DNA from 4 places in the Diaphorobacter sp. genome. Region 1 is predicted to be linked to each of the others. Evidence: predicted binding sites of a transcription regulator. Region 1 holds the regulator's gene; each other region holds the start of a gene.
The links. Region 1 encodes sigma-54, which starts transcription at its own class of promoters, with help from an activator protein. Its sites were predicted from a motif close to TGGCANGNAANCTGCTTT; they were not measured.

Region 1 (7,559 bases):
CCCTCGGGCAAAACCCGCGCGCGCTGGGCGAGCAGCTGCAGGCCGCGCTGCGGGCCACGCCCGCCTTTCAGCATTGGGTGGACGCCATCGAGATCGCCGGCCCCGGTTTTCTGAACATCCGCCTCAAGCCCGCAGCCAAGCAGCAGGTGGTGCGTGAAGTGCTGGCTGAAGGCGCGCGTTTTGGCTTTCAGCCCGAGCGCGGCGAGAAGGTGCTGGTGGAGTTCGTCTCCGCCAACCCCACCGGGCCGCTGCACGTCGGCCACGGCCGCCAGGCCGCCATTGGCGACGCCATCAGCAACCTGTACGCCACCCAGGGCTGGAGCGTGCACCGCGAGTTTTATTACAACGACGCGGGCGTGCAGATCGACACGCTGACCAAAAGCACCCAGCTGCGCGCCAAGGGCTTCAAGCCGGGCGACGACTGCTGGCCCACCGACGCGGACAACCCGCTGGCCAAGAACTTCTACAACGGCGACTACATCCAGGACATCGCCGACGCATTCCTTGCCAAGGCCAGCATCAAGGCCGACGACCGCGAATTCACGGCCAATGGCGACGTGGAGGACTACGACAACATCCGCCAGTTCGCCGTGGCCTACCTGCGCAACGAGCAGGACAAAGACCTGCAGGCGTTCAACCTGCGGTTTGACCAGTACTACCTGGAGTCCAGCCTGTACACCAGCGGCCGCGTCGAGGCCACCGTCAAGCGCCTGATCGCCAACGGCAAAACGTATGAGCAGGACGGCGCCTTGTGGCTCAAAAGCACCGACTACGGCGACGACAAGGACCGCGTCATGCGCAAGCAGGACGGCAGCTACACCTATTTCGTGCCCGACGTGGCCTACCACATCGCCAAGTGGGAGCGCGGCTTCACGCGCGTGGTCAATATCCAGGGCACGGATCACCACGGCACCATCGCCCGCGTGCGCGCCGGCCTGCAGGCAGCCGACGTGGGCATTCCGCAGGGCTACCCCGACTATGTGCTGCACACCATGGTGCGCGTGGTGCGCAACGGCGAAGAGGTCAAGATCAGCAAGCGCGCGGGCAGCTACGTCACGCTGCGCGACCTGATCGAGTGGACCAGCAAGGATGCGGTGCGCTTCTTCCTGCTGAGCCGCAAGCCCGACACCGAGTACACCTTTGACGTCGATCTGGCCGTGGCGCAGAACAACGACAACCCGGTGTACTACGTGCAGTACGCACATGCGCGCATCTGCTCGGTGCTGCGCGGCTGGCGCGAGGATTACGACGTGGCCGCACTGCAGGGCGTGGACCTGTCCCCGCTGCAGGGCCCTCAGGCCCAGGCGCTGATGCTGCAGCTGGCCAAGTACCCCGAGATGCTCGCGGCTGCGGCCGCAGGCAACGCGCCGCACGACGTCACTTTCTACCTGCGCGACCTGGCAGCCAGCTATCACAGCTACTACGACGCCGAGCGCATCCTGGTGGACGACGAGGCCGTCAAGCTCGCACGCCTGGCGCTCGTCGCCGCCACCGCCCAGGTGTTGCACAATGGTCTGGCGGTGCTGGGCGTGTCTGCGCCAGCCAGAATGTAAGCAAGCACTGATATGAAAAAACAGCAACGCGGCGGCACCATCGTTGGCTTCATCCTCGGGATCATTGTGGGCCTGGGGTGCGCGCTGGCCGTGGCCGTCTATGTGACCAAGGTTCCGGTGCCCTTCTTGAGCAAGCCCACCTTGCGCTCTACCGACCAGGACGAGGCGCAGCGCAACAAAAACTGGGACCCCAACGCCCCTCTGTACGGCAAAACCCCGGTAAAACCCGTGGCGCAGCCCGCTGATGCGCCCGCTGCCGATGCGCCTGCAGTGTCCGCTCCTGCTGCGCAGCAGGCGGCCTCGGCTGCGGCGGTTGCACCCACGGCGCGGGCTTCGGCCGCACGGCCGGCCCCGGCGTCGGCCGACCCGCTGGGCGATCTGGCGCGCGCCAGGGCCAATGCCGCGCCACCGGTGGGCGCAGACCCGTTTGAATACTTCGTGCAGGCCGGCGCGTTTCGCACGCAGCAAGATGCCGACGCGCAGCGCGCCAAGCTGGCCATGCTGGGCTGGGAGGCCCGCGTGAGCGAGCGCGAGCAAAACGGCCGCACGGTGTTTCGCGTGCGCGTAGGCCCGTTTGCCAAGCGCGACGATGCAGAATCGCTGAAGGAAAAACTCGACGGCGCCGGCCTGGATTCCGCACTGGTGCGCGTGCAGCGCTGAACTTTTGCCACCTGGCCACGCTCACAACCATCTCCATCGTCACCCAAGCCATACCCACCTATGAAACGCCGTGAGTTTTCCCTCTCCGCCGCATCGGCGGCCACCGCCGCCACGCTGGGCCTGCCCCTTGCCACACCCGCCTTGGCGCAGCCGCGCCAGTTCAAGGAAGGCAAGGACTACGCCAAGCTGAGCAAGCCCGCAGCCTCTGAAGCGCCCGCCGGCAAGATCGATGTGATCGAGTTCTTCTGGTACAGCTGCCCGCACTGCAATACCTTCGAGCCCAGCTTTGAAGCGTGGAGCAAGGCCGCGCCCAAGGATCTGCACATCCGCCGCGTGCCGGTGGCCTTCAACTCCAGTTTTGTGCCGCAGCAAAAGCTGTACTACACGCTGGAAGGCATGGGCAAGCTGCCCGAGCTGCACGCCCGGGTGTTCCGCGCTGTGCATGTGGAGCGCCAGCCGCTCAACAAAGACGAGCTGATCTTTGACTGGGTGGCCAAGCAAGGCGTGGACGTGGCCAAGTTCAAGGAGGTCTATGCCTCCTTCACCGTGGCTAACCAGGTGCGCAAGGCCTCGCAACTGCAAGAGGCCTACCAGGTGGAGGGTGTGCCCTCGATGGGCGTGGCGGGCCGCTACTACACCGACGGCACTATGGCCGGCAGCATGCAAAGCGTGCTGCAGGTGGTGGAATACCTGGCCGGGCTGGCGCGCAAGGGCTGACGGGGCCTCTGGCTTTCCCATTCAAGACGCGCCCCAGTGGCGCGTTTTTTGTTGTGATTTGCCGCATCCGGCGTGCCCGCCAGCGGATCGCTAAAACTGCTGCTTGCTTTTCCAGCGCGTCAGTACAATGCCCGCAAGAATCGTGCCCTATGAATACCCGCCTGCCCACCCTCTCAATGCGTAAAGCTTTGGCCCTGGCCTTGACCCTTGCGCTGGCCTTTGCGCCCGGCGCACATGCTGAAAAAGCCGACCGCGGTAAGCCCATGAACATCGAGGCCGATGCGCTGCGCCATGACGAGCTCAAGCAGACCAGCGTTTTCACCGGCCGCGTGGTCATGACCAAGGGCACCATCGTGCTGCGCGGCGCGCAGCTGGAGGTGCGCCAGGATGCCGACGGCTTTCAGTACGGCGTGGTGACGGCCGAGGCGGGCAAGCGTGCCTTCTTCCGGCAAAAGCGCGATACGCCGCCGGGCGCGCCCGATGAATTCGTCGAGGGCGAGGGCGAGGTCATCGAATACGACGGGCGCGCCGACAACGTAAAGCTCATCCGCCGCGCCGAGCTGCGCCGCTATCGCGAGGCCACGCTGACCGACGAGCTGACCGGCGCGCTCATCGTCTATAACAACCTTACCGACGTGTTCACGGTGGACGGGCAGAAAACCGCGCCCGCCGGCACCGCCGCGGGCACGCCTGGCGGGCGGGTGCGCGCCGTGCTCGCGCCCAAGGAGCCCGCACCGGGCGCTGCAACGCCGCCTGCGCGTACCGAGCCGCCGGTGCTGCGCGCCAGCCCCCGCCTGGACGGCGCCAAGTGAGCGCGGCCGTGAGCGAAGTCCGCGCCCCTTCAGCGTCCACGGCAACCCCTGCCGGCCAAGCGCCTGCGCCGGCAACCAGCCGCCTGCAGGCGCTGCACCTGCAAAAGTCCTACGGCAGCCGCAAGGTGGTCAAGGACGTGTCGCTGTCCGTGCAAAAAGGCGAGGTGGTCGGCTTGCTGGGCCCCAACGGCGCAGGCAAGACCACGTCGTTTTACATGATCGTGGGCCTGGTGCCCTGCGACGGCGGGCAGATCAGCATCGATGGGCAGGACGTGACCAACATGCCCATCCACCGGCGCTCGCGCCTGGGGCTGTCGTATCTGCCGCAAGAGGCATCCATCTTCCGCAAGCTCAACGTCGAGGACAACGTGCGCGCGGTGCTGGAGTTGCAGACCGACCAGGCCGGCCAGACGCTGCCGCGCGCCGAAGTGGAGCGCCGCCTCACCGCGCTGCTGCAGGAGCTGCGCGTGGATCACCTGCGCAAGTCACCCGCGCTGGCACTGTCGGGCGGCGAGCGCCGGCGCGTGGAGATTGCCCGCGCGCTGGCCACGCAGCCGCGCTTCATCCTGCTGGACGAGCCTTTTGCCGGCATCGACCCGATCGCGGTGATCGAGATCCAGCGCATCATCGGTTTTTTGAAAGAGCGCGGCATCGGTGTCTTGATCACCGACCACAACGTGCGCGAAACGCTGGGCATCTGCGACCACGCCTTCATCATCAGCGATGGCCAGGTGCTGGCGCGGGGCACGCCGTCGGACATTGTGGACAACGCGGAAGTGCGCCGGGTCTATCTGGGCGAGCACTTCCGCATGTGAAGGCCGCAAGTGAAGCCCATGGGCCGCAGCAACCGCAGTGACCCGGCGACGGGCGCGCAGCCATGAAGCCCGGCCTGTCCCTGCGCGTCTCGCAGCACCTGGCGCTCACGCCGCAGCTGCAGCAGTCCATTCGCCTGTTGCAACTGTCCACGCTGGAGCTGTCGCAGGAAGTCGAGCAGATGCTCGACGACAACCCCTTTCTGGAGCGCGCGCTCGATGAGGCACCGCGCGAAGAGTTCGGCCTGCCGCAGTCCGACACGCCCGTGAGCGAGGATGACCGCCAGTCCGAAGATGCTACATATTCAATAGCTGGTAGCGCTGACAAGACAAGCGCTGAAGGCCAAAATGATGCTGAACCCGCAGCCCCCGACGCCGCTGACGCCATGGCCGACGAGCCCGCAGACTGGGAAGGCGACGGCGCCCTGGACATGGCGCCCGACGACGCCGAATGGGGCGGCGATGCCCCCACGCGCAACGGCGCCAGCGCTGCAGACGGCGACGAGGCCGACGCCGCAGATTTTGCCCACGGCCACGAGACGCTCACCGCCCACCTGCACCGCCAGGCGCTGTCGCTGCGCCTGTCCGAGCTGGACATGGCGGCGCTGCGCTTTCTCATCGAATCCCTCAACGACGACGGCTACCTGGACGAGCCGCTCGAATCCCTGGCCGCCAGCCTGGCGGGCAGCGACGACCCCGGGCAGCTCGATGAACTGGTGCACCGCTTCACGGTGGCGCTGCGCCTTTTGCAAAGCCTGGAGCCCGCCGGCGTGGGCGCGCGCAGCCTGGCCGAATGCCTGACGCTGCAGCTGCACGCCATGGACCAGGACGAGCAGGGCGACCCGCAGGTCGTCCGGGCCGCGCTGGCCATCTGCCGCCAGCCGCTGGACCTGCTGGCCAGGCGCGACGTGCGCCGTCTGTCGCAGGCCTGCGGCTGCGGCGAAGACTGCACCCGCGCCGCCATGGCGCTGATCGCCCGGCTGGAGCCGCGCCCCGGCCGGCGCTTTGCCGATGTGGACCGCCACATCATCGTGCCCGACGTGATCGTCAAAAAGACCGGCCGCGGCGCGCAGCAAAGCTTCAGCGTGCAGCTCAACCCCGACGTGATGCCGCGCCTGCGCGTGCACGACGTGTACGCCAGCGCCCTGCGCGGTGGCCGGGGCGAAGGCCACCAGGCGCTGCAGCAGCGCCTGCAGGAGGCGCGCTGGTTCATCAAGAACATCCAGCAGCGGTTTGACACCATCTTGCGCGTGTCGCGCGCCATCGTTGAGCGGCAGAAAAACTTCTTCACCCACGGCGAGCTGGCCATGCGCCCGCTGGTGCTGCGCGACATTGCCGACGAGCTGGGCCTGCACGAGTCCACCATCAGCCGCGTGACCACCGCCAAATACATGGCCACGCCCCAGGGCACGTACGAGCTGAAATACTTCTTCGGCTCGGGCCTGGGCACCGAGACGGGCGGCAATGCCTCCAGCACGGCGGTGCGCGCGCTGATCAAGCAGCTGGTCACCGCCGAAGACCCGCACAAGCCGCTGTCGGACAGCCAGATCGCCGAGATGCTCAAGGAGCAAGGCATCGAGTGCGCGCGCCGCACCGTGGCCAAATACCGCGAGGCGCTCAAGATCGCCCCGGCCAACCTGCGCAAAGCCCTCTAAAAAAGTAGCAAAAAACCCATGGCACGCATTGTTTTCGATCTTCCCGCCCATTTCGGCTTCAGCACCGAGCTGCAGGTGTACATCAGCCACGTCAACCAGGGCGGTCACCTGGACAACGCGCAGCTGCTCAGCCTGGTGTCCGAGGCGCGGGTGCGCTTTTTCAAGTCGCTGGGCTACACCGAGGCCGACGTGGCCGGCCTGGCCACCGTGGTCGGCGACATGCTGGCGCAGTACAAGTCCGAGGCCTTTCACGGCGAGACGCTGCGCGTGCAGATGACGCCGCAGGACTTCAACCGCTACGGCTTCGACCTGGTGTTTTGCCTGACCGAAAAAACCCAGGGCCGCGAAGTGGCGCGCGGCAAGACCGGCATCGTCTTTATCGACCGCGCGGCGCGCAAGCCCGCGCCCATCCCAGAACCCGTGCGCCAGCTGCTGCTGCAGCGCGCTGCACCGCCCCAATGAACCAACTGCAACTGTTTCTGCCCTGCGCCGCCGGCGTCGAGGGCTATCTGGCCGACGAAGTGCACGGCCTCACCGGCCTGGCCGGGCAAGACCTGCTGGTCGGCCGCGCTGGCGTGCTGCTGCGCGCCTCCTGGCGCGACGCGCTGCGCCTGAACCTGCACAGCCGCCTGGCGCAGCGCGTGCTGGTGCAACTGGCCGAGCGCCCCTACCGCGGCGAGGACGACATCTACGCCGCCGCCGCCGACGTGGCCTGGGAGATCTGGTTCACCCCGCGCCAGAGCTTCAAGGTGGAGGTGACGGCCCAGCACAGCCCGCTCAAGAGCCTGAACTTTGCCGCGCTGCGCGTCAAAGACGCCGTGGCCGACCGTTTTCGCGCCAAGACGGGCGTGCGCCCCAACGTGGAGACACAGTGGCCTGACGTGCGCGTGCACCTGCACCTGACCAGCGACCGCGCGCAAATCTACATCGACACCTCGGGCGAGCCGCTGTTCAAGCGCGGCTGGCGCGAAGACAAGGGCGACGCGCCGCTCAAGGAAACGCTGGCCGCCGCCATGATCGCCGCCACTGGCTGGGACCCGCATGGCGAGCAGCCGCTGCCGCTGTACGACCCCTGCTGCGGCAGCGGCACCGTGGTGATCGAGGCCGCGCAGATCGCCTGCCGCATCGCGCCGGGCCTGCTGCGGCGCTTTGCCTTCGAGAAGCTGTTGCCGCACCAGGCCCATGTCTGGGCTGCTATCAAAGAAGAAGCTGCCAGCGCAGTCACCACAACCGCTGTGCCCCTATTTGGCAGCGACGTGTCGCACCGCATGGTGGACTTTGCCCAGCGCAACGCCGAGCGCGCGGGCGTGGCCGCCGCGGTGCAACTGCGCGGCGGCGACGCGCTGCAGC
Region 2 (7,559 bases), on a different contig from region 1:
GGGCGGGACTCTTCGTTGTCCTGAAAGGCAATGAAGACGCTGGAGATGACGGAGGCGTTGGGGGTGTTCATGGTGATGACCTCCTTCAGACAGCCAGGCCGCACTTGCGGGCCCGCGCATCTAGCGCCGTGCGCACTGCAATCAGCGCCGCGCTGCCTTGCGCTCCCAGTGCCAGGTCCGCCACCTGCACGAGCGCGGCCTGCGCCCGATCGGCATAGCTCTTGAACCAGCCGGTGATCTGCGCCCGGTTGTCGTCCGATGCGGCAGCGGCCACTTTGATGACCGCGTCCACCCAGCGTGCGCTCTCGTCATGCCATTCGGGCATGAAGGCCGTGAGCATGGCCACCGCCGTACCGCCCTGCACCGCAAGGTGGTCGTCCACGAAATGCGTGTAGATCAGTGGGTACAGCAGACCGTCGAGCGCCAGGTTCTGCGCCACGAACAGCTCGAACGGGTCATTGACGACCAGCGTGTCCTCGACCAGCCTGCGCAGCCCCTGCCAGCGCGGGTCGTGCAGCCAGTCGTTCTTGCCCGCGTCGAGCGCGCCGGGCTCGCCCAGTGCCAGCCCCAGGCGCGTGAGGTACTGCGCAACCGCCAGATGGTCCATGGCATGGAACATGGCCGGTGCAGTGAACGCCGTGCCATAACCGCGTGAACAGATCGTGCAATTGTTCATGTTGGCGCCCCAGGCCGCGTGGCGCAGCGGCATGAGCACCTCGCAGGCTCCGGCGCGCTGCGCGTCGGGAATCTTGTCGATCAGGCCGCGCGACTCGACAAACTGGTAATTGGCTTCCATCGCCTCTTGCTGGCGCGCACGCGCCATGGTCCAGTTGGCGTAGTAGAACTGGCGGGGATCGCGCAGCGCATCCCAGTCGGCCAGCTTGACCGCGGTGCGCGTGGCATCGAACAGTTCAAACTCGGGCTCCCAGGTCGGGCGGTAATGGAAGTTCGCGGCGGGCTGCATGCCCAGCGTGGCTTCAAGGTAGCGCGACGCGGGCTTGTCGCCCGTGTAGGCCGCCACGCGGGCGAAGGTGTTGCGCAGCGGCTGTATCTCGCGCGCCTGCAGGTCGATGTTCATGGGGCTTGTCTCCTGGTAATGGTTGCTAGGGGCAGGGTTCAGTCGTCCAGGTGGCGCACGCGGTGCGCCGCACAAAAGGCCTCGAATGCCGGCTCGGGGAGCATGAGCTCTACCGACAGTTCGGGCCATCCGAGCGAGAAAGCAAACTCGACAAAGCCGTTGTCGCGGCGGCCCAGCACGCGCACAAACCGCTGCGACAGATCGCAGACGGGTTGCGGGGTGGCAGATGCGTCGGTGGCAATGGCGGTGTGGGTCATGACGGTCTCCTTTTCGGTTTTGCGCCATCTGTTTTGCACGGGCCATGCCAATGCTGGCGTTTTGCGCGCAAATATCGATAAATCCAGGGTTAATCCCTAGCAAATCGCGTCAAAGAGGCCCGCCCGCAGGTTGGTAGCCGCCGGCTGCGGCACCCGCGGCCAGCCCGGAGCCGCGATTGCTGCACAGCAGCATGATGTTTTGATGAGACCCAGGGGTCAGCCAGTTCATGAAATGATGAAAAACCTCCCCGGGTCGATCCCGATGGACGACCACCCGCTGTTTATCGATACTTTTTTCATGCCGGCCACCACCCTGCCCCCCTACCCGTCCGACGCCGACTTGCGCCGGCTGGTGCACTTCTCGCCCGTCGATGGGCGCATCTGGCTGGCTGATCAGCGCATGCTGCTGGTACATGCGGCGGCCTTTCAGGCGTTGCGGCGCGAGCTGGTGGCCAGCCTGGGGCCGGAGCACGCCCGCCGCTTGCTGATGCGTGCGGGCTACGCATCGGGCGAGCGCGATGCGCTGCTGGCGCGCCAGGTGCGGCCGGGCGCATCGCTGTTCGACGCCTTCGCCGTCGGGCCGCAGTTGCACATGCTCGAGGGCGCGGTGCGCGTGCAGCCGCAGGTGTTCGAGCTGGACGAGGCGGCAGGCCACTTTCACGGCGTCTTTCAGTGGGATCACAGCTGGGAGGCCGAGGTGCACCAGCGCACCTGGGGCCCGCAGGATGCGCCCGTGTGCTGGATGCTGGTGGGCTATGCCTCGGGCTACACCAGCGCCTTCTTTCGGCGTCCGGTTCTTTTCAAGGAAACGCAGTGCACCGCCTGCGGCCACGCGCACTGCCTGATCGAGGGCCGCTTTGAGCACGAATGGCCCGACGGCGAGCAACTGGCGCGCGACTACGACCCCGACTCCATGCTGGTGCGCCTGGGCGAGCTGCAGTCGCAGGTGGATGCGCTGCGCACCCAGCTACAGCCCGCGGACGACCAGGGCCCGCTGCTGGGGCGCTCGCGCGCCTTCAACGACACCGTGGAGCTGCTGCGCAAGGCCGCGCCCACGCAGGTCACGGTGCTGCTGACCGGCGAGACCGGCGTGGGCAAGGAGCGCTTTGCGCGCGCGTTGCACGCCATGGGCCCGCGCGCCGACAAGCCCTTCGTGGCCGTCAACTGCGCGGCGCTGCCGGCCGAGCTGATCGAAAGCGAGCTGTTCGGCGCCGAAAAAGGCGCCTACACCGGCGCCACCGCCGCGCGCGTGGGCCGCTTCGAGCGCGCGCACGGCGGCACCTTGCTGCTGGACGAGCTGGGCGAGCTGCCCCTGCCCGCGCAGGCCAAGCTGCTGCGCGTGCTGCAGCAGGGCGAAGTGGAGCGCCTGGGCGGCACGCAGCCGCGCAAGGTGGACGTGCGCGTGATTGCCGCCACCAACGTCGATCTGGAAAAAGCCGTGGAAGAAGGGCGCTTTCGGCGCGACCTGCTCTACCGCCTGAACGTCTATCCCATCCGCATACCGGCGCTGCGCGAGCGCGCGGACGACATAGAACTGCTGGCCATGCACCTGCTGCAGCGCTACGCCGCACTGCACGGCAAGCGCCTGGCGGGCTTCACCGACCTGGCCATGACCGCCATGCGCCAGCACGCCTGGCCCGGCAACGTGCGCGAGCTGGAAAACCTGGTCGAGCGCGGCGTGATCCTGGCGCCCCACGACGACCTGGTGGACGCCGCCATGCTCTTTCCCACATCAGTCCTTCCCACGACCCACACCGTGAACGCGGCAGGAGCGCTGGAAAGCGAAGCGCACTGCCAGCAAAGCGCCGGTCTGTACGACACCCTGCAAGCCAGCGGCCTGACGCTGGACGCGCTCGAAGACGCGCTGATCCGCGAAGCCGTGGCGCGCGCGGGCGGCAACCTGGCGGCAGCGGCGCGCGCGCTGGGGCTGACCCGCCCACAACTGAGCTACCGCCTGTCGCGCCTGCAAGAGCGGCCGCTGGCGGCTTCGTGAGGCGAACGCCAGCCCCGCATTGCCATGGCCAAACGCAGTTTTCACCCCCTGATTGCACTGCCCGGCGGCGACGCCGCCGAGGACGCAGCCCTGTACGACGCCCCCTCGCGCACGCTGATCGAGCAAACCTACGCCACGCTGCGCAGCGACATCGTCGAGGGGCGCCTTGCGCCCGGCAGCAAGCTGCGCATCGAGCACCTGCGCACCCAGTACGCGGTGGGCGCGGGCACGCTGCGCGAGGCGCTCACGCGGCTGGTCAGCGACGCGCTGGTGACCGTGGAGGGGCAGCGCGGCTTTCGCGTGGCGCCCATCGCGCTGCAAGAGCTGGAAGACATCACCACGCTGCGCGTGCACATCGAGACCGACGCGCTGCGCCAGTCCATTCGCGCCGGTGATGCACAGTGGCGCGAGGCGCTTGCCGAGGCCTATGCGGCGATATCTGCCGAGGAACAGCCCATCGCGCCGCACCGCCGCCGCCAGTGGGAGCTGCTGAACGTGCGCTTTCATGAGGCTCTGCTGGCGGGCCACTCCTCACCGTGGACCGTGCGCGTGTTGCGCCTGCTGTCGCGCCACAGCGAGCGCTACCGCTTCTGCGCCATGGGCCTGCCGGGCGGTGTACGCGATGTGCACGCCGAGCACACCGAAATCTTCGAGCTGGCCATGTCAGGCCAGGACGCGCGCGCCGCGCTGGCGCTGGAGGCGCACATCCGCGCCACGCCCGACCTGCTGATCCGCGCCCTGCGCGAAGGCCGCGCCTTTTTGCCGGGCTGCGCCCCGCTGCAGCTTCAAGCCAAATCAGCCACCAGCCCCTGACTGAAAAGCGCCAACAGCTATCAATATAGAAGCAAATCAACCACCCCGCGCCGCCTGGTACAACCCCTGCACCTTGGGCACGTTGCCCTCCAGCTCGCGGATGCGGTCCGGGCCCGAGGGGTGGGTGGACAGAAACGCGACCCCGTTATTGCCGGTGGCCGCGCCCATCTTGCGCCACAGGCTCACGGCGGCCTGCGGGTTGTAGGCGGCGCGGGCGGCCAGCTCCAGGCCGACCAGGTCGGCCTCGGTCTCGTCGGAGCGGCTGAACTTGAGCGTGAGCAGCTGCGTGCCCAGGTTGGCCGCCACGTTGCCCAGCTCGCCCAGGCCCAGCAGCTGCGCGCCCAGCGACAGGCCGATGCTGGTGGCCTGGCTCTTGGCCACGCGCGAGCGGGCGTGCTCGCGCAGCGCGTGGGCCATTTCGTGGCCCATGACCATGGCGGCTTCTTCGCCGGTCAGCTTGAGCTGGTCCAGGATGCCCGTGTAGAACGCGATCTTGCCGCCCGGCATGCAAAAGGCGTTGATCTGGCGGCTAGCGATCAGGTTGATCTCCCAGCGCCACTGGGCGGCGCGGCTGTTCCACTGCGCGGCGTGGGGGATGAGGCGGCGGGCAATGCCGCGCAGCGCCACCAGCTGCGGGTGGTTGTCCGGCGCCAGCGCGCGCTTGGCCCTGGCCTGCGCCAGCAGCTGGCCATATTGCTGCACGGCGGATTCTTCCAGCGTCTCGGCGGGCACCAGCATGCGCATGCCCGATGCGCTGCCCACATCCACCTGCGCCGCCGCCGGCAGCGCCGCCGCGCCTGCCGCCGCCAGCACAAAGGCGCGGCGCGCCTGCCAGATTCCGCCGGCCTGATCACCGCGCACGTCACCGCGCGCATTCACGCGCGCAACGCAGCACAGGCAGCCCGGCCAGGCGGACAACAAGGACAAGGGGTTGGTAGTGCGGGTGGTCATGCGCGCGAGTCTAGGACAGACTGGCGCACCCCGCCAATGCTGGCCGGCGGGTGTCATGGCGTCCTGCGCGCTGCGGTGCGGATAATCCCGCGATTGCACCCATCCCCCGCCCTTGCCCATGCCTGCTGAAACCGCCACCAACGCTCCCCCTGCTGCCGCTGCCCCCCCTCGCCGGTCCTGGCGCCAGGCCTGGCTTGTCTATCTGGAGCCCGCCAGCCTGCGCATGCTGGCCCTGGGCTTTGCGGCGGGGCTGCCGCTGTTGCTGGTGCTGGGCACGCTGTCTTTCAGGCTGCGCGAGGCGGGCATCAACCGCACCACCATCGGCTACCTGTCGTGGGTGGGGCTGGCCTATGCGTTCAAGTGGGTCTGGTCGCCGCTGGTGGACCGCCTGCCGCTGCCATTGCTCACACGCTGGCTGGGCCGGCGGCGCAGCTGGCTGCTGCTGGCGCAGGCGCTGGTGATGGCCGGGCTGGTGGGCATGGCGCTGGCCGACCCGCGCGACGCGCTGGGGCCCATGGTGTGGTGCGCGCTGCTGGTGGCCTTTGGCTCTGCCACGCAGGACATTGCGCTGGACGCCTTCCGCATCGAATCTGCCGACGCCGACCACCAGGCCGCCCTGGCCGCCACCTACCAGACGGGCTACCGCCTGGCCATGATCTGGGCCGGCGCGGGCGTGCTGTGGGTGGCCGCGCGCGCTGAAGTGGCCGGCCTGGCGGGCTACCAGGCCGGCGCCTGGACCACGGCCTACTTGGTGATGGCGGCGTCCATGCTGCTGGGCGTGGTGACGGTACTGCTGTCGCCCGAGCCCCAATCCGATGCTGCGCGCCCGCTGGCACCCGCACGCAACCTGCGCGAATGGCTGCGCGGCGCGGTGGTGGCGCCGTTTGCCGACTTCATCCGCCGCTACCGCTGGCAGGCGGCGCTGATCCTGGCGCTGATCGCCGTCTATCGCATCAGCGACGTGGTGATGGGCATCATGGCCAACCCGTTCTACGTGGACATGGGCTACACCAAGGACGAGGTGGCCGCCGTGAGCAAGGTCTTTGGCGTCATCATGACGCTGGCGGGCGCTTTTGTGGGCGGCGTGCTGTCCATGCGCCTGGGCGTCATGCGCGTGCTGATGCTGGGGGCGGTGCTCAGCGCGCTGACCAACCTGCTGTTCGCCTGGCTTTCGACGCATGGGCACGACGTGACCGCGCTGGTGGCCGTGGTCAGCGCCGACAACCTGGCCGGCGGCATTGCATCGGCGGCGTTCATCGCCTATCTGTCCAGCCTGACCAACGTGCAGTACTCGGCCACGCAATACGCGCTGTTCAGCTCGATGATGCTGCTGGCCCCCAAATGGCTGGCGGGCTTCTCGGGCCAGTTTGTCGATGCCTATGGCTACAGCGCGTTCTTTACCAGCACGGCCCTGCTGGGCCTGCCGGTGCTGCTGCTGGTGGCGCTGGCGCACAGGGCCAAAAAGGCTTCCAGCGCTTGATAGACAAGCGCTGAAAGCTATCAAAACAATATCACCTTTAGGCCATCGCCACCACGGTGTCATACAGCCCAATGTGCGTCAGCCCTGGATGGCTGGCGATGCCGGTGTAGCGCAGTGACGCATCTTCATAGCGCCTGAACGCAAACACCGCCGCGTTCATCTGCTCGGTGTTGAATACCTTGAGCTGCACCAGCAGATGAAAGTCTTGCACCGTCAGGCCCGTCACCGTCAAAAACAGCTCTGGCTCCAGCTTGGTGATCACGTCCTGCAAGGTGTTCTCACGGAAATCCGTCAGGTACATGAACGCCGGGATGCGCGTCGCAAACTTGATCAGTTTTTCCTGCACCAGCTTGCGTTTGGATCTGTATTCCTTCTCTTCCGCCGAAAGCTCTTTTTTCTCCCGCGCTGACAGCTCCTCGTCCTTGGCTTTTTGCTTCAGGGCTTTGACCTTCTCGCTCTTGTTGATGATGGTTTCAATGACGTTGTCGCCCAGCGCGCGCCAGCCCTCGATGCGCTCCACGGCGGCCATCGCCTCGGGGTTGTCCAGGATGCGGCGCAGGGTGCGCTTGGGCAAATGCAGCTTTGGCACGCTGCTCGTCGGTATAAGTCCAGTTGAAGATTTGCTCCTCAATGAACTCGCCCGTAGCCAGCGCTTTGAACGGTGTGCCCGACAGGTACAAGTAGGCCCGCGTGGTGATGGGCAAAAAGTCGGTTTCCAGCGTGGCGCGCATACCCAACTCTTCGTTCACCTGCTCCAGCACGCCCTCCAGCTCTTTTTCTTTTTTGACGCTGGCATCGTCTTCGCCCTCGAACAGCTCTTTGGCCGTGTCGCGCCACGCGCCAAAGTGATATTCGTCAAACACCACCACATCCCAGTTCAGCGTGTGCAGCCACTCGTTACGGGCTTTGATATTGCCTGCCGCATCGCGCCCCAACAGGTCTTGAAACGAGCCGAAATACACCAGCGGCCTGTCGGGGTCGGCCTGC
Region 3 (7,559 bases), on a different contig from region 1:
GCGCGTCTGCTCGGCCAGCTGCGACAGGCGCAGCGTCTCCACCTGCAACTCGTGCGCGCGGCCCTGGGCCTCGCTGGCCTCACGGCGCACGACCACCAGGCGCTGCGTGGCGTCGGCATACAGGCTTTCGGCCCGCACCAGCGCCGTGCGCGCTTCTTCGGCAATCAGCACCTGGGCACGCAGTTCTTTTTCGAGGTGTTCAATCTCCTGGGCGCGGGCCAGCAGGCCGGACTGTTCGGAGTCCTGCGCATAAAAGCTGACGCTGTGCGCGCTGACGGCGTGCCCCTCGGGCACATGAATCACTTCGCCCGGCTGCAGCTGCGCGCGGCGGTTCAGCGCATCGTCCAGCGTCTGCGCGGTGTAGCAGCCCTGCAGCCAGTCCACCAGCACCGCGCGCAGCCCGGCGTCTGACACGCGCAGCAGGTCAGACAGGCGCTGCTGCCCTGCGGGCCCATCGGGCGCGGGCGCTGGTGCCGTGCTGTAGAACGCCAGCCGCGCGGGTGGCGCGTCCTGCCCGCCGGCGCCCAGAAAGCCGCGCACCATGTCCAGACGCCCCACGGGCAGCGCGGCCAGGCGCTCGCGCAGCGCGGCCTCCAGGGCGTTTTCCCAGCCGGGCTCGATATGGATGCGACTCCACAGGCCCTGCAGCCCGTCCAGCCCGTGCCTGGCCAGCCAGGGCTGGAGTTTGCCGTCCACCTTCACTTTTTCTTGCAGCGCCTTCAGTGCCTGCAGCCGCGCGGACAGGTCGGCCTGGCGGGCGCCTTCGTGGTTCACGGCCTGCTGGCGCGCGCGGCGGTCCTCGTCCAGCTGGGGCACGTTGCCTTGCAGATCGGCCAGGCGCGCTTCGGCCACCTCGGCGCCCTCCTCGGCCTGCTGCAGCTGTTGGCGCAGATTGGCCAGGCGGGCCTCGTCGGGCGCAGCCAGCGCGTTGCGGTCTGCGCGCAGGCGCTCCAGGCGTGTCTGCAACTGGCGGCTTTGCTCATCCAGGCTGCGCTGCTCTGCGGCCAGCACCTGAATTTGCTGCTGCACCTGCACCACGGCGGCGCGCTGCTCGTCGCTGCGCTGCTGGCTTTGGCGCAGGGCGTCTTCCAGGTCGGGCAGGCGCGCGGCCTGCTCTTCGACTTGCGCGGCCAGAATCTCGGCCTGCTCTTCGGCATTCATGCCGGCGCCCTCAATGCCCTCCAGCTCGGCCTCGGCCTCTTCCTTGCGGGCGGACCACTGGGCAATCTGCTCGGCCAGCTGCACCAGGCGCAGCTCCACCCGCTGGCGGCCTTCGACCACGTAACGGATTTCGGCCTCCAGCTTGCCGACCTCGGCCGTGGCTTCGTACAGCTTGCCCTGCGCCTGGTTGACCTTGTCGCCCGCCTCGTAATGCGCCTGGCGGATGGTTTCAAGCTCGGCTTCCACATGGCGCAGGTCGGCCATGCGCGACTCCAGGTCGTTGACGGCCGCCAGCCCCTCAGCACGCACGCGGTTTTGCTCGGCCAGCGCGTCGGCGCGCTTCAAAAACCACAGCTGGTGCTGCTTGAGGGTCACCTGGGACTGCAGCGCGTTGTAGCGTGCTGCCACCTCGGCCTGCTTTTCGAGTCGCTCCAGGTTGGTGTTCAGCTCGCGCAGGATGTCCTCGACGCGGGTGAGGTTCTCGCGCGTGTCGTGCAGGCGGTTTTCAGTCTCGCGCCGGCGCTCTTTGTATTTGGAGACGCCCGCGGCCTCTTCGAGGAAAAGGCGCAGTTCTTCCGGACGGCTTTCAATGATGCGGCTGATGGTGCCCTGGCCGATGATGGCGTAGGCGCGCGGCCCCAGTCCGGTACCCAGGAACACGTCCTGCACGTCGCGCCGGCGCACCGGCTGGTTGTTGATGAAGTAGCTGCTGCTGCCGTCGCGCGTCAGCACGCGCTTGACGGCAATCTCGGTGAACTGGCTCCACTGCCCGCCCGCGCGGTGGTCGCTGTTGTCGAACGTCAGCTCCACGCTGGCGCGGCTGGCGGGCTTGCGGCTGGTGGTGCCGTTGAAGATCACGTCCTGCATGGACTCGCCGCGCAGCTCACTGGCCTTGCTCTCGCCCAGCACCCAGCGCACGGCATCCATGATGTTGGACTTGCCGCAGCCGTTCGGCCCCACCACGCCCACAAGCTGGCCTGGGAGCACGAAATTGGTGGGCTCGGCAAAGGACTTGAAGCCGGCGAGTTTGATCGAGTTGAGACGCACGAATTACCTGTAACACCTTGCCGATGGCGTGCCGGCAGTCGAGGGCGTGAATGTTACCCGAGGCGGCTGGCCCCGCATGACGCCGGTGGCTACGCCGCCCGCCCTGGTCATCGCCCCGTGCAAAGAACGACCCGCAGGTGTCGATATTTTTGACAACTGACCTGGCAATCATTCAACTCAGGTTTGCAACAGCTTGATTTAGATGGATACGGCTTGTTTGGCACACATCGTGCTTGCATTTGGTGCAACATATTTTTTGCAATCTGCACCTGCCTGAAGGGAACCCCCATGCTGTTCAAGAAAAGTACATTGCGCGCCCTGGCCCTGTGCTGCGGTCTGACGGGCATCGGCAGTGCCCATTCGGCGACCATGTTGTTCGACAGTGTGGGCGACATGGGCTCCATCCTGTATGCGACGACCCGTGATGGCGCCACGCTGTCTGCCACGGTGCAGTTCACGCTCAACACGCTGTCGGCCTCGCAGGCCGTCTTCGCGGTGCAGGTTTCCAACAACTCCTTCGGGCCGGGGGCCAACGATTTGAAGTCGTTCGGAATCGACATCGTGAGTCCCACGCTGAACTCTGCGTCGGCCAACAACGGCTGGGATGCCTCGCGCAATGTCACCTTTCCGGCCTTCCAGCAGGTGGATCTTTGCGTCTGGGATGGTTCCAACTGCTCCGGCGGTGGCAACCAGGGTGTTGCCGAAGGCGCGGTCGAATCCTTTTTGCTCACACTGGGCACCGCAGGCAACTTTGTCACCAGCGGGATTGAGTTCACCAGCCCGTACAGCGTGAGGTTTCAAAGCGTTGGCAACAGCGGCAATTCGTTTACGTTTCCCGGCTGCATCGTAGGCACGCCCAATTGCGGCCCCGGGCAGCAGGTGCCCGAGCCTGCCTCTCTCGCCTTGGTAGGCCTGGGCTTGCTGGGCGCCGCGCTGGCCCGCCGCCGCAAGGTGGCGTGACTGCGCATCGCCCGATGGCGTTGTGGGCGTATGGGCTCCCAACTTCGCTGGGATGATGGTATTTTTTACCTCTAGACCTTATAGATAAAGCGCCAGCAGCTATTAATAACGTAGCAATCGCATCGCCCCCGGCATTCCTGCCCCGCCCCGTCGCGCCTGCGAAAGCGGGAGTCCACACCACGGTGATGCCCGGCGATGCTCAGTCGGCGTCGGCCGCAGGTGAGGCGCGCTCCAGCACCAGGGTCTCGAAGTCGCGCGCCCGCAGCGGGGGACTGAGCAGGTAGCCCTGCCAGGCATGGCAGCCGTTGCGCTCCAGGAAGACGCGCTGCTCCTCGGTCTCGACCCCCTCGGCGGTCACCTGCAGCCCCAGGCTGGTGCCCAGCGCAACGATGGTCCGGGCAATGGCCGCGTCATTGGGGTCCGTGAGGACATCACGCACAAAACCCTGGTCGATTTTCAACTCGTGCAGCGGCAGCCGCTTGAGGTAAGCCAGCGACGAATAGCCGGTGCCGAAGTCGTCCAGCGAAAAGCCCACGCCGTAGCCGCGCAGTTGCACCATCTTGGCAATGGTGTCCTCCACGTCCTTCAGCAACATGCCTTCGGTCAGCTCCAGGCGCAGCTGGCGGGCCTCGGCTCCGGTGCCAGCCAGCGCCGCCAGCACCTGCGGCACGAAGATCGCCTCGTGAAATTGCCGCGGGCTGACGTTGACGGCTACCGACAGCCTGCCTAGCACGGGGTGTTCGCTCCATTGCGCCAGTTGCTGGCAGGCGGCGCGCAGCACCCACTCGCCCAGGCGCAGGATCAGGCCGGATTGCTCGGCCAGCGGGATGAATTGTGAGGGTGCTATGAAGCCTCTGTCGGGGTGGCGCCATCGGATCAGCGCCTCGGCCCCCGTCACGCGTCCGTGCACCACCTTGGGCTGGTAGAACAGCTCGAACTGCTCTTTCTCCAGGCCAGTGCGCATGTCTGCCTCCAGCGCCACGCGCTGCGAGACCACCGCCTGCATCTGCGGATCGAAAAAGCGCAGGGTGTCACGACCCGCGCCCTTGGCCTCGTACATGGCCAGATCGCTGCGCTTGAGGAGTTCGTCGGCCGATTCCTGCTGTCCCTGAAAGAGTGTGATGCCCACGCTGAGCGTGGTGTGGCACGGCTCGCTGCCCTCAAACACAAAGGGCTGGCGCATGGCGGCCAGCATCTTTTGACCCAGGTCTTCGGCATGGGCGGCAGCTTCCTGAAGGTCTGCGCCTAGATCTTCAATAACCACCACGAACTCGTCGCCGCCGTGGCGCGCCAGGGTGTCGCCCTCGGGCATGCAGCTACGCAGGCGCTGCGCCGCGGCGTGCAGCAGGCGGTCACCCATTTCGTGGCCCTGGGTTTCGTTGATGTTCTTGAAATTGTCCAGGTCGAGCATCAGCAGCGCGCCGCAGCTTTGGTGGCGCGCACTGGCGGCCAGTGCCTGCTGCAGGCGGTCCAGCAGCAAGCGGCGATTGGACAGCCCGGTCAGAGGATCGGTGTAGGCCAGGTAGCGCACCTCTTCCTCGGCGGCCTTGCGCTGGCTTTGATCGACCATCGTGACGATGTGCCCACCCTCCAGCAGCATCCCGGACAACTCGATGGTGCGATGCAGACCCGCCTTGCTGGTGATCACGCATTCCAGCGGACGGATGGTGCCATCGGCCTCGGCTCTGGCCGCAGCGCAGCCGGCAAGCCAGGCGTCGCGCACATGCTGGCGCTGCTGCGGATCGGGCATCACCAGACGCCACCAGGCGTCCACGTCCGGCGCCTCTTGCGCGCTGTAGCCGCAAATCTGCACATGGCGATCGTTGCGAAAGACGATGGCGCCGTTCTGTACCAGGTTCACCCCCACCGGCATGTGGTTGAGGATGCTGCGCAGGCGCTGCTCGCTTTGGCGCAGGGCCTGCTCCATGTGCTTGCGTTCGGTGATGTCCTGCACGACGGCAAGGTGCTGCCCGGTTTCGCCGCTCAGGCGCAGCGGGGAGACGCGCAGATCCACCCACAGGGTGCCTCCGTCTTTGCGCCGGTAGCGCTTTTCCAGGCGGTACTCACCCAGTTCGCCGGCCAGCATGCGCTCGAGCTGCATGGTGTCTTCGGCCAGATCCTGCGGATCGGTGATGTCCTGAAAGCGCATCTGCTGCAGCTCAGCCTCGGTGTAGCCCAGCATGTCGCAGAACTTCTGGTTCATGCGCACCAGACGGCCGGTGCGCGAGTCGGTCTGCGCAATGCCCACGGCCGCCTGGTTGAATACGGTGCGAAAGCGTGCCTCGCTCTCACCCAACGCCGTGTCAGCCACTACTACATGACTGAGCGCCCGCGCCCGAAGCAGCAGCAGCAACAGCACCAGTGCCGTCAGCAAGCTGGTCACCACCAGACCGCCCAGCCCCAAAATTCCGGGCAGGCGCTCCTCCTGGGCCGTCAGCAGGCTGTCGATGGGCTGCATCTCCAGACGCCAGACGCGCCCGCCCACGTGGATGTTGCGCTCGTGGCGCAGAGGCCCGTGGGCGCCAGTGTGCTCGTCCAGACTCAAAAAGAGGTAGGTCGGCGTGGGCATGGGGGAGTCCACCGCCCCGATATCTGACATGGCCAAAGACAGCCCGTCCATGAAGCCCTCGCCGCGCAAACCCTGCACGATGTCGTGGATGCGCAGCGTCACGCCAATGGCACCAAGAAAACGCGCCCCATCAGACTGCCCCTGGGCGGCACCGGCATACACCGGCATGCGAAGAATCACGCCAGCGCGTTTCTCGTTGAACTGCACCAGCTCAAAAGGCGCGGAAGCCACCAGCATGCCGCTGTCGTGCGCGCGGTAGATAGCCTCCAGGTTGGCGGGCTGCGAATGAATCTCCAGGCCCGGCACCTGGGCATTGCCCACCAGCGGCCAGACAAAATCGACCACGAAATATTCCTGCCGCTCACGCGGCGGGTGAATGGCAAAGTTGCTTGGCAGACTGCCGTCCAGGTGGGCATCACCGCGGACGTGCGCCTCGAAGGCCTCGCGCTGCGGGCCGGGCACATGGCGGGCAAAGTGGATGTTCTTGATTCCCGGGTGATTGCGCTGCAGCCCCAGTTCGTTAGCCACGCGCTCGAATTCGCTGCGCCGCAGCTGCGGGTTGACGGTCAACAGGCCGCGCATGCCCTGCAGCAGATCGGAATAGGACGCCATGCGCTGCTGCAGCCGTTCGGCAAACACCAGTGTCTTTTGCTCGAACCGCATCTGGGCGATGGACGCCATCGAGTCGTGCTGCTGCTGCCACAGGGCATAACTGGCCACGCAACCCGTCAATGCCACAGCCACACCCGGCATCCAGAACCAGGGCGATGGGCGTGAGACAGCGGATCGGGACATGGGCCGAAAAATACGATCGGGAGAAAGTCGAGTTGGATGAGGCCGCGCCTACACATCACCTACGAGCCGGGCGGCGGGCGCAAGCATAGCGATGTTTGGTGACACCAGGCCCGCAGCGCCTGCATAAAGCACATAGCGTGCCTGAACCTCGGCATTTCATGCTGTCAGGGGGTTGTCCACCCCTCGCAGTCAGCCATCAATCCCCACAACCCTGCCTGACCCAGGCACAGGCGGTCCTGTGGCGCACCATTGAAGCGGGCGATGCAAATACTTACGAGCGAATCAACAGCTTGCAACATATTAGGTAGCCGTCCGGCGGCGTGCCCGTGTTACCCTCGCACCCCATGTCCCGATGGCTTAGCTTATTGTTACTAGTCAGCGCCCATGCTTACGCGGCTCCTCCTACCGAGCCGGAGCGCATGCCAGCTGAGCGTCAACTGGTCGCCCAATTCAACGACGTGCGCCACAGCGTGGCCGGCCGTACTTCTGAACTGATCTCCACCGCCATGGGCTTCATTGGCGTGCCCTACCGGCGCGGCGGCAACAGCGCTGAGACCGGGTTTGACTGCAGCGGGTTCGTGCGCGCCATCTTCGACCAGGCCAAAGGTCTGGCACTGCCGCGCCGCGCTGCCGAACAGGCCGCTGCCACCGAAGTCATCGACAAGAAAGATCTACAGCCCGGCGACCTGGTGTTCTTCAACACCATGCGCCGGGCCTTCAGCCATGTGGGTATTTACCTGGGCGACGGCAAGTTCATCCATGCGCCGCGATCCGGCGCCCAGGTGCGCGTGGAGGACATGAGTGCGTCGTATTGGCAGCGCCGCTTCAACGGCGCCCGCCGCGTGGCGCAGGATGATGTGGGCTCGCCTTTCGCAGCAACCTCGACGCAGTAAATCTGACCTTCGGTTCCACTGTCTGACTTGCCACCGGCCGCCTCGATGCGGCCGGTTTGCATTGCGCTGCGTCCAGCGGATGCGTGCTTGTATCGCACTTCGATGTGCTCAGTCCCGCACAAGTCCGTACACCC
Region 4 (7,559 bases), on a different contig from region 1:
TGGTGGGGTCGTGCGTGGCGAAAAAAATCTCCAGAATCTCGCGCACGCTGATCTGCGCGGGATCAAACGTCACGCGCACCACCTCGGCATGGCCGGTGGTGCCGCTGCAAATCTGCTCGTACGTGGGCTCGGCCACATCGCCGTTGGCATAGCCGCTTTGCACATCAGTCACGCCGCGCACGCGGTCGAAAACGGCCTCGGTGCACCAAAAACAACCACCGCCCAGGGTAATGGACTGCAATGAAGACATAGGCGCAACTCCTTTGCATAAACAGCCGAACATCATAGGAAAAACAGGTGACGCCGATGGCAGCGCAGGCTCTGATCATGTTTCTGATGTTTTTGCAGCCCTGCTTGGCACCCTGCATCCCAGCCCCCGACAGTTTCTCGCCCCAGGGATTCATCCGCCTGCAGGCAGGCAACATGTTGCAGTGCCCGTGCGTGCGGGCAACCTAGAATCCAGGGTTTTCGCCCGATCTACCGATCCAAAGTGACCCGCCCCCGGAGTACCCCATGAACATGCCCCTGAACACGTCCGCTGACATTTGCGATGCCCTCGAGCAGGCCCGCTACAACATGGTGGAGCAGCAAATCCGCCCGTGGAACGTGCTGGACGAGGCGGTGCTGGAGCTGTTGCACACCGTGCCCCGCGAAGACTTTGTGCCTCCCGCCTACCAGGGTATGGCCTTTTCGGACACCGAAATCCCCCTCAATCCCTCGGTGACGGAGTCTGAGCGCCTGGGCCAGGTGATGCTGGCGCCCCGCGTCGATGCGCGAATGCTGCAGGACTTGCGGGTCTTGCCCACCGACCGTGTGCTGGAGATCGGCGCGGGCTCTGGCTATATGGCCGCACTGCTGGCCGCCAGCGCCGAACGTGTGGTGTCTCTGGAAATCGTGCCCGAACTGGCCGAGTTTGCGCGCGAGAACCTGCGCAGCGCCGGCATCGACAACGCCGAAGTGCGCCAGGCCGACGGTGCGCTGGACCCCATCCCCGACGGCCCTTTTGACGTCATCGTGCTCAGCGGCTCGGTGGCCGAGGTGCCGCAAAAACTGCTGGCGCTGCTGCGCGACGGCGGCCGCCTGGGCGCCTATGTGGGCAATCTGCCGGTGATGCGCGCCACCATCGTGCGCCGCAGCGGCGACCGTTTCGAGACCACCCAACCCTGGGACGTGGTCGTGCCGCGCCTGCGCAACTTCCCCGAGCCCTCGTCGTTCAAGTTCTGACTGGCTGCACGCCAGAATGCGCCCTCCGGGGCGCTGCAACCCACTGCCGCACATGATCGACCACGTACGCCCCGCCCAGCTTGCAGACTGGATAGCCGCCCAACAAGGCGCCGGCACGCCGCTGGTGCTGGACGTGCGCGAGCCGTGGGAGCTGCAGACCGCCAGCGTTGCCCCGCAGGACTTTGAACTGCTGACGATTGCCATGGGCGATCTGCCCGCCCGCCTGGACGAACTAGACCCTGCCCGCCCCATTGCCTGCCTGTGCCACCACGGCGTGCGCAGCCTACGGGTGGCCGTTTTTCTGGCGCACCAGGGCTTTGAGCGGGTCGCCAACATCACGGGCGGTATCGACGCCTGGTCGTGCGAACACGACTCCGGCGTGCCGCGCTATTGACCACATTGGCATCAGCCCGTGTGCGCGGACATATCAGAGGGACTTTCATGACTGCGCTCCGGTTTGCACACTTACCCCTTGCCCTTGCCTGCGCACTGTACGCCACGGCGCCTGCGCAGGCCCAAAGCCTCTTGCAGCTGGTTCAGGCAGCGCGCAGTTATGACACCGTGTGGCAGGCAGCCCGCCTGCAACTGGATGCCGCCACCAGCCGCGCCGAGCAGGCCCGCGCCGGCCTGCTGCCCAGCGCCGGTCTGACGGCCAGCGTGTCCCGCACCCACACCGAAGTCACCCGGCCCCCGGTGGACTTCAACGGCAGCACGCAAAGTGCAGGCGTCAGCGCATCGCAGCCGCTGTACCGCCCGGCCAACCGCATCGGCTTTGAGCAAGGCCAGCGCAGCATCGACGTGGCCCGCGCCCAGCTGGACGCTGCCACGCAAGACCTGCTGGTGCGCGTCAGCCAGGCCTACTTTGACGTGCTGGCCGCGCAAGACACCCTCAGCTTTGTGCAAGCGCAAAAAGCTGCAGTCGCAGAGCAACTTGCGGCTGCCAAGCGCAACTTTGAGGTAGGCACCTCCACCATCACTGACCAGCGCGAGGCCCAGGCCCGCTACGACCTGGTCATTGCCCAGGAAATTGCCGCCGAAAACGACCTACTGGTGAAAAATCTGGCTCTGGATCAACTGGCGGGCATCACTGGCACCCAGCCCCTGCCGCTGGCCCAGCCGGTGCAGTTGCCCCCCTTGCAGCCGGGCGACGTGACTGCCTGGGTGCAAACGGCGCAGGGGCAACAGCCCGGGGTGCGCCAAGCGCAAATCGCCCTGGACATTGCACGGCTTGAAACTCAAAAGGCAGGCACCGGCCACCTGCCCACGATAGACCTGCAGGCAGGCTACAACACGGCACACAACCCCAGCGGCACAGCGACCGCCCCCGGCATGAACAGCCGCACCCACAGCGCCAGCGTGGGCGTGGCATTCAACCTGCCGCTTTTTGCCGGCTTTGCGGTGCAAAACCGCATCAAGGAAACCCTGGCCCTCGAGGAAAAAGCCCAAGCCGACCTCGAAACCACGCGCCGCAACGCCGCACAGGCCACGCGGGCGGCGTTTTTTGGCGTGCAATCCGGCCACGTTCAGGTGCGTGCCCTGGAAGCAGCCGAAGCCTCCAGCCAAAGCGCTCTGGATGCAAACAAACTGGGCTACCAGGTAGGGGTGCGCATCAACATTGACGTACTCAACGCCCAAAGTCAGTTCTACCAGACCAAGCGCGACCTGGCACTGGCGCGCTACAACGTACTGCTGGGCAACCTGAAGCTGCGCCAGGCTGCAGGGGTGCTGACAGAAGAAGACCTGGGGCCGCTTGATGGGATGTTGCGAAAGCATTGACCACTGCGCCGGCACACCAGGCAGGGGGATTGGGGCCATGAGTCAATGGGGGGGGCGGATTCCCATTCACTGCGAAACCCACCTGCACCTGCATTTCGCCTGTGCTGTGGAATGTGGCGCTCAAATTCTGGCTCAACGGGTTACAGAAAATGTGACCAGTCGTTGCCAAATTCAAACTGATAAATTTTAGAATAAAAATTTACGAAAATGATCGTAATAATGTCCTGCTGATTCTTCTGTGGCATCAGTATTTTAAATACAATTTAAAAATTGTTACACAGAGAAATTTATGGATAGGGTTTTTGACGTCAATCCATTCATCCACGCGCCACCCACTCAAAGCTGTCGGTTTTTCTTACAAAGAATGAACCATTTTTCCCGGAAACCAATTCCCCTGCTCAAACGTGTCTGCTTTTTTTACACGGTTCAAAAATAAAAATTAAAAACACTTTAAAAACAATGACTTGATTTACAGGCACAAAAAATGCTAATTCAGTCTGGCAGATTCGATGTGTCTTGCACGTGAAGTGGCACACACCTGACAAAGACTGAGGCGCCGCGCAAGAAACGATTCTGCTTTTTAAAGGAGAACGTCATGAAATCTCACCGCAAGTCTATCGCCTCAGCCTTTGTGGCTGCATTGATAGGAATAGGTTATGCCGGCGGCGCGTCAGCGAGTCTGGTCTTTATGGGAGCTTCTTCAGATCCCGGTCAAGGGTATGGCAACGTTGTCAACCTGCTCAGCATGCACAAATCCGGAGGCGCTGGCACCGCATCGGACGTGGAAGACGGCATTGTTGCCTGGAACGGTTCGGCTGACGTTATTTCAGGCTTCTACGCTCTGACCGACCCCAACAAGACGGCGACACACACGTTTGGCTCGATTGGTCTCAGCGGGGGCACGGCGGCAGCCAATATTCGATTGATTTGGGATCCGTCAGAAGTGGGTAGCGCATCAGGTGATGACACCCAGGTCGATGCGCTGATCCTGAGCATCTTCGCGCCCACAGGGGGTGCCGCGGTGTTCCAGGCCTCTCTTGCAGCACCAGTCTTCCACAACTACGTGGTCGGGCCGGGCTTGGGTGTCGGCGATTTTGTCTATGGCCTGGATGCAGCCCAGGCGGGCATGCTTCAAGCCACGCTGAACGGTATCGGGGATTTCAGTGCATATCGGATCGGTCTGACGGCCAGTGTGTCGTATATCGATGACGGGCCTGACACCTGGCTTCTGGCCAATGCGGGTGTACCGGGCAATCAGGTTCCCGAACCCGGCATCTTGTCTTTGGCAGCCATCGGCATGCTGGGAGTGGCAGTTGCGACGCGCCGACGGCGCGGGAGGTAAATGCGCAGTGGTGCCTGCCTGAGCCTGGGTGAAAGCTGTCGGCTGGCGCGGGCAATTGTCGGCAGTTTTTAGCAAACGGTCCGCATTTGCCCGCGCCACCTCTTGACCAGGAAGCTGCCGCGGTGACGATGCTCCAGCTGTGGGGGATGGATATGCGTTTTCGCGGGGATGACGGTTGGGAAACTTGCCGTCATTCCCGCAAAGGCGCAAATCCATTGCGACGGTGCTTGGGCCACTTGGGCCACTTGGGCCACTTGGGCTTTGGGTGGGGAGGCCAAACTCAAGGCAGCAAGTCAATCCCCAATGGCCGCACCGCCAGCGCAAACAGGCCGAAGCACACCACGGTGATGACCGCGCTGGCCAGCAGGGTCAGGCCAAAGCCCAGGCGCGGCAGCAGCCAGGGGAACGCCAGAAACATCGGCAGCGTGGGCACCACGTACCAGAAGGTGTACCAGGCGTGGCTGGCTATTTTTTCTTGCGGCTGCTTTTCCACGTACAGCCAGATCAGCGCAAGAAAGGTCACCAGCGGCAAGGCTGCCAGCAGGCCACCCAGTTTGTCACTGCGCTTGGCCAATTCAGACACGGCCACCACCACGGCGGCGGTGATCAGGTATTTGGTGATGATCCAGGCCATCTGCGTCCTTCGGTCAAAGCTGGTGCACCACCAGCCGAAATTCGGGGTCTTCGTCGAAGGCCCGCACTTCAAAGCCCAGCCGGCGCATCAATTTGAGCATGTTGGGGTTGTTGGACAGCACCAGGCCCTGCACCTCGGCCAGGCCACGGTCGCGGGCCACTTCCATGATGCTGAGCATCAGGCGCGAGCCCAGGCCGCGGCCGGCGAAGTCGTCTGCCACCAGCAGGGCGAATTCGCAGCTGGTCTGGTCGGGGTTGGTGACGTAGCGCGACACACCCACGATGCGATCTTTGTGGCAGACCTCGCCTTCCTCGTCCACCACGCGCTCGCGGTGCACGGCCACCAGGGCCATCTCGCGGTCGTAGTCGATCAGGGTGAAGCGCGCCAGCATGGACGGCGGCAGCTCTGCCAGCTGCGAGACAAAGCGAAAGTAGCGGCTCTCGGGCGATAGCTCTTTGACCAGGCGCTGCAACATTTGCGCGTCGTCGGGGCGAATGGGACGCACCAGGTATTCGCCACCGCCGCGCAGGGGCCACACCTTCTCGTAGCGCGCGGGGTACGGCAGGATGGACAGGTGACTGTAGTGCCCGTGCCCTATCGCCTCGGCGTGCGCGCCGCCCTGGGCGGCATCGTGGATGACGATGCGTGCATCCACCGCAATGGCGCCGTGCTCATCCACGATCAGGGGGTTGATGTCCATCTCGCGCAGCTGGGGCAAGGCGCAGACCAGCTCGGACACGCGCAGCAGCACGCTCTCAAGCGCTTCCATGTCCACCGCGCTCGCGCCGCGCCATTCGCCCAGTGTCTCGGCCACGCGGGAGCGGTCGATCAGGCGCCGTGCCAAAAACTGGTTGAGTGGCGGCAGCTCCATGGCGCGGTCGTTGATCAGCTCGATCATGGTGCCGCCGGCGCCAAAGGTGATCACCGGGCCAAAGGGCTCGTCGGTCACCAGGCCAATGCAGATTTCGCGTCCGCGGCGGGCGCGGGCCATTTTTTGCACCGACACGCCATTGATGCGCGCACCGGGTTGCTGGCGCGTCACGCGCTGCACCATGTCGGTGTAGGCATCGCGCACAGCCGCGCCGCTGTGCAGGTTGAGCAGCACGCCGCCCACGTCGGACTTGTGGGCGATGTCGGGCGAGTCGATCTTGAGCGCCACCGGAAAGCCCAGTTGCGTGGCGATCATCATGGCCTCGTGCGCGTTGCGCGCCAGCAGCGTCTTGGACACCGGAATGTGAAAGGCCGCCAACAGCGTCTTGGACTCCATCTCGGTGAGGACGTTGCGGCGCTCGGCCAGCACGCTCTCGATGACCAGGCGCGCGCCTTCGATGTCGGGCTGTGCCAGCGCGGCGGTCAGTGGCGGGGGGGTCTGCTGCAGCAGTTGCTGGTTCTGGTAGAACGAGGCGATGTTGCCAAACGCGCCCACTGCCGCCTCGGGCGTGCGAAAGGTGGGCAGCTGCGCCGCGCGCAGGATACGGCGTGCCGGAATCACGGTGGCGTCGCCCATCCAGCACGACAGCAGCGGCTTGGAGGCCAGGCGCTTGGCCTCGGCCAGCACGGCGGCCACGGCCTCGCCGTCAATGCCGGCCTTGGGCGAGAAGATGGTCAGCACACCGTCGATATGCCGCTCGCGCAGGGCTGCCTCGACCGCAAGGCGGTAGTGGTCGGGCCCGGCATCTTCCGACAGATCGATCAGGTCGGCCAACGACGCCTGCGGCGGCAGTTGTGGCGCCAGCGCGGCGCTGCACGGCTCGGACAGCCGCCCCAGCTCCAGACCAATTTCGTTTTCCCAGTCGGCCGCCAGCACGCCGGGGCCGCCGCCATTGGTGATGATGGCCATGCGCTTGCCCACGGGCCGGTAGCGTGAAGCCAGGCATTTGGCGGCCGAAAACAGCTCGACAAACGAGCGCACCCGCACGGCGCCGGCGCGGCGCAGCACGGCGTCAAACACGTCGTCGCTGCCCACGATGGCGGCGCTGTGCGTCTGCGCGGCTTCGTTGCCGGCGGGCTTGCGCCCGGCTTTCAGCACCACTACCGGCTTGGCATAGGCGGCCGAGCGCAGCGCGCTCATGAAGCGGCGAGCGTTCTGAATGCCCTCCATGTAAACCACGATGCTTTGCGTGCGCGGGTCGTTGGCCAGAAAGTCCAGTGCTTCGCTCAGGCCCAGGTCGGTGTGTGGCCCCAGCGAGATCACGCTGGAAAAGCCCACCGCGTTGTTGGCGGCCCAGTCCAGGATGGATGAGGTGAGCGCGCCCGACTGACACACCAGCGCCAGCGACCCCTCGCGCGCCAGCGGCCCCGCAACGCTGGCATTGAGCTGCAGTGACGGCCGCTGCATGCCCAGCGAGTTAGGGCCCAGCAGGTGCATGCCCTCGCGCCGCGCAATCTTGCGCAACTGCTCTGCCTGCTGCGCATCCACACCGCTGGACAGCACCAGCGCCGCGCGGCAGTTGATGCGCCCCGCCACCTCCAGCGCGGCCGCCAGGTCCTGCGGCGGCTGGGCGATGAGGGCCAGATCAGCGCGGCTGTGCGCCAGGTCGGCCAGCGTGCCGCTGGTGTGGATGTCCAGATACGTGATCTTGC

Region 2: the regulator sigma-54 is predicted to act here: its motif matches at 1,368-1,385, upstream of AB7E35_RS04925 (phenol hydroxylase subunit).
Region 3: the regulator sigma-54 is predicted to act here: its motif matches at 2,427-2,444, upstream of AB7E35_RS08265 (cistern family PEP-CTERM protein).
Region 4: the regulator sigma-54 is predicted to act here: its motif matches at 3,474-3,491, upstream of AB7E35_RS12135 (PEP-CTERM sorting domain-containing protein).

The regions. Positions count from the first base shown of each region.
Region 1 is NZ_JBFWLZ010000014.1:25,080-32,638, forward strand. It holds gene argS (arginine--tRNA ligase) at 1-1,553, shown strand, start outside; gene AB7E35_RS06980 (SPOR domain-containing protein) at 1,566-2,213, shown strand; gene AB7E35_RS06985 (thiol:disulfide interchange protein DsbA/DsbL) at 2,274-2,930, shown strand; gene lptA (lipopolysaccharide transport periplasmic protein LptA) at 3,080-3,742, shown strand; gene lptB (LPS export ABC transporter ATP-binding protein) at 3,826-4,557, shown strand; gene AB7E35_RS07000 (RNA polymerase factor sigma-54) at 4,620-6,209, shown strand; gene AB7E35_RS07005 (acyl-CoA thioesterase) at 6,228-6,671, shown strand; gene AB7E35_RS07010 (THUMP domain-containing class I SAM-dependent RNA methyltransferase) at 6,668-7,559, shown strand, end outside.
Region 2 is NZ_JBFWLZ010000008.1:71,512-79,070, reverse strand. It holds gene AB7E35_RS04935 (MmoB/DmpM family protein) at 1-47, opposite strand, end outside; gene AB7E35_RS04930 (aromatic/alkene monooxygenase hydroxylase subunit beta) at 86-1,078, opposite strand; gene AB7E35_RS04925 (phenol hydroxylase subunit) at 1,117-1,335, opposite strand; gene AB7E35_RS04920 (sigma 54-interacting transcriptional regulator) at 1,634-3,328, shown strand; gene AB7E35_RS04915 (GntR family transcriptional regulator) at 3,353-4,141, shown strand; gene AB7E35_RS04910 (M48 family metallopeptidase) at 4,178-5,092, opposite strand; gene AB7E35_RS04905 (AmpG family muropeptide MFS transporter) at 5,211-6,572, shown strand; gene AB7E35_RS04900 (hypothetical protein) at 6,610-7,146, opposite strand; gene AB7E35_RS04895 (hypothetical protein) at 7,046-7,435, opposite strand; gene AB7E35_RS04890 (Eco57I restriction-modification methylase domain-containing protein) at 7,450-7,559, opposite strand, start outside.
Region 3 is NZ_JBFWLZ010000018.1:25,416-32,974, forward strand. It holds gene smc (chromosome segregation protein SMC) at 1-2,208, opposite strand, end outside; gene AB7E35_RS08265 (cistern family PEP-CTERM protein) at 2,497-3,168, shown strand; gene AB7E35_RS08270 (bifunctional diguanylate cyclase/phosphodiesterase) at 3,368-6,532, opposite strand; gene AB7E35_RS08275 (C40 family peptidase) at 6,877-7,425, shown strand.
Region 4 is NZ_JBFWLZ010000038.1:6,184-13,742, reverse strand. It holds gene msrA (peptide-methionine (S)-S-oxide reductase MsrA) at 1-250, opposite strand, end outside; gene AB7E35_RS12150 (protein-L-isoaspartate O-methyltransferase family protein) at 514-1,224, shown strand; gene AB7E35_RS12145 (rhodanese-like domain-containing protein) at 1,277-1,618, shown strand; gene AB7E35_RS12140 (TolC family outer membrane protein) at 1,666-3,000, shown strand; gene AB7E35_RS12135 (PEP-CTERM sorting domain-containing protein) at 3,596-4,342, shown strand; gene AB7E35_RS12130 (DUF3147 family protein) at 4,623-4,976, opposite strand; gene AB7E35_RS12125 (GNAT family N-acetyltransferase) at 4,990-7,559, opposite strand, start outside.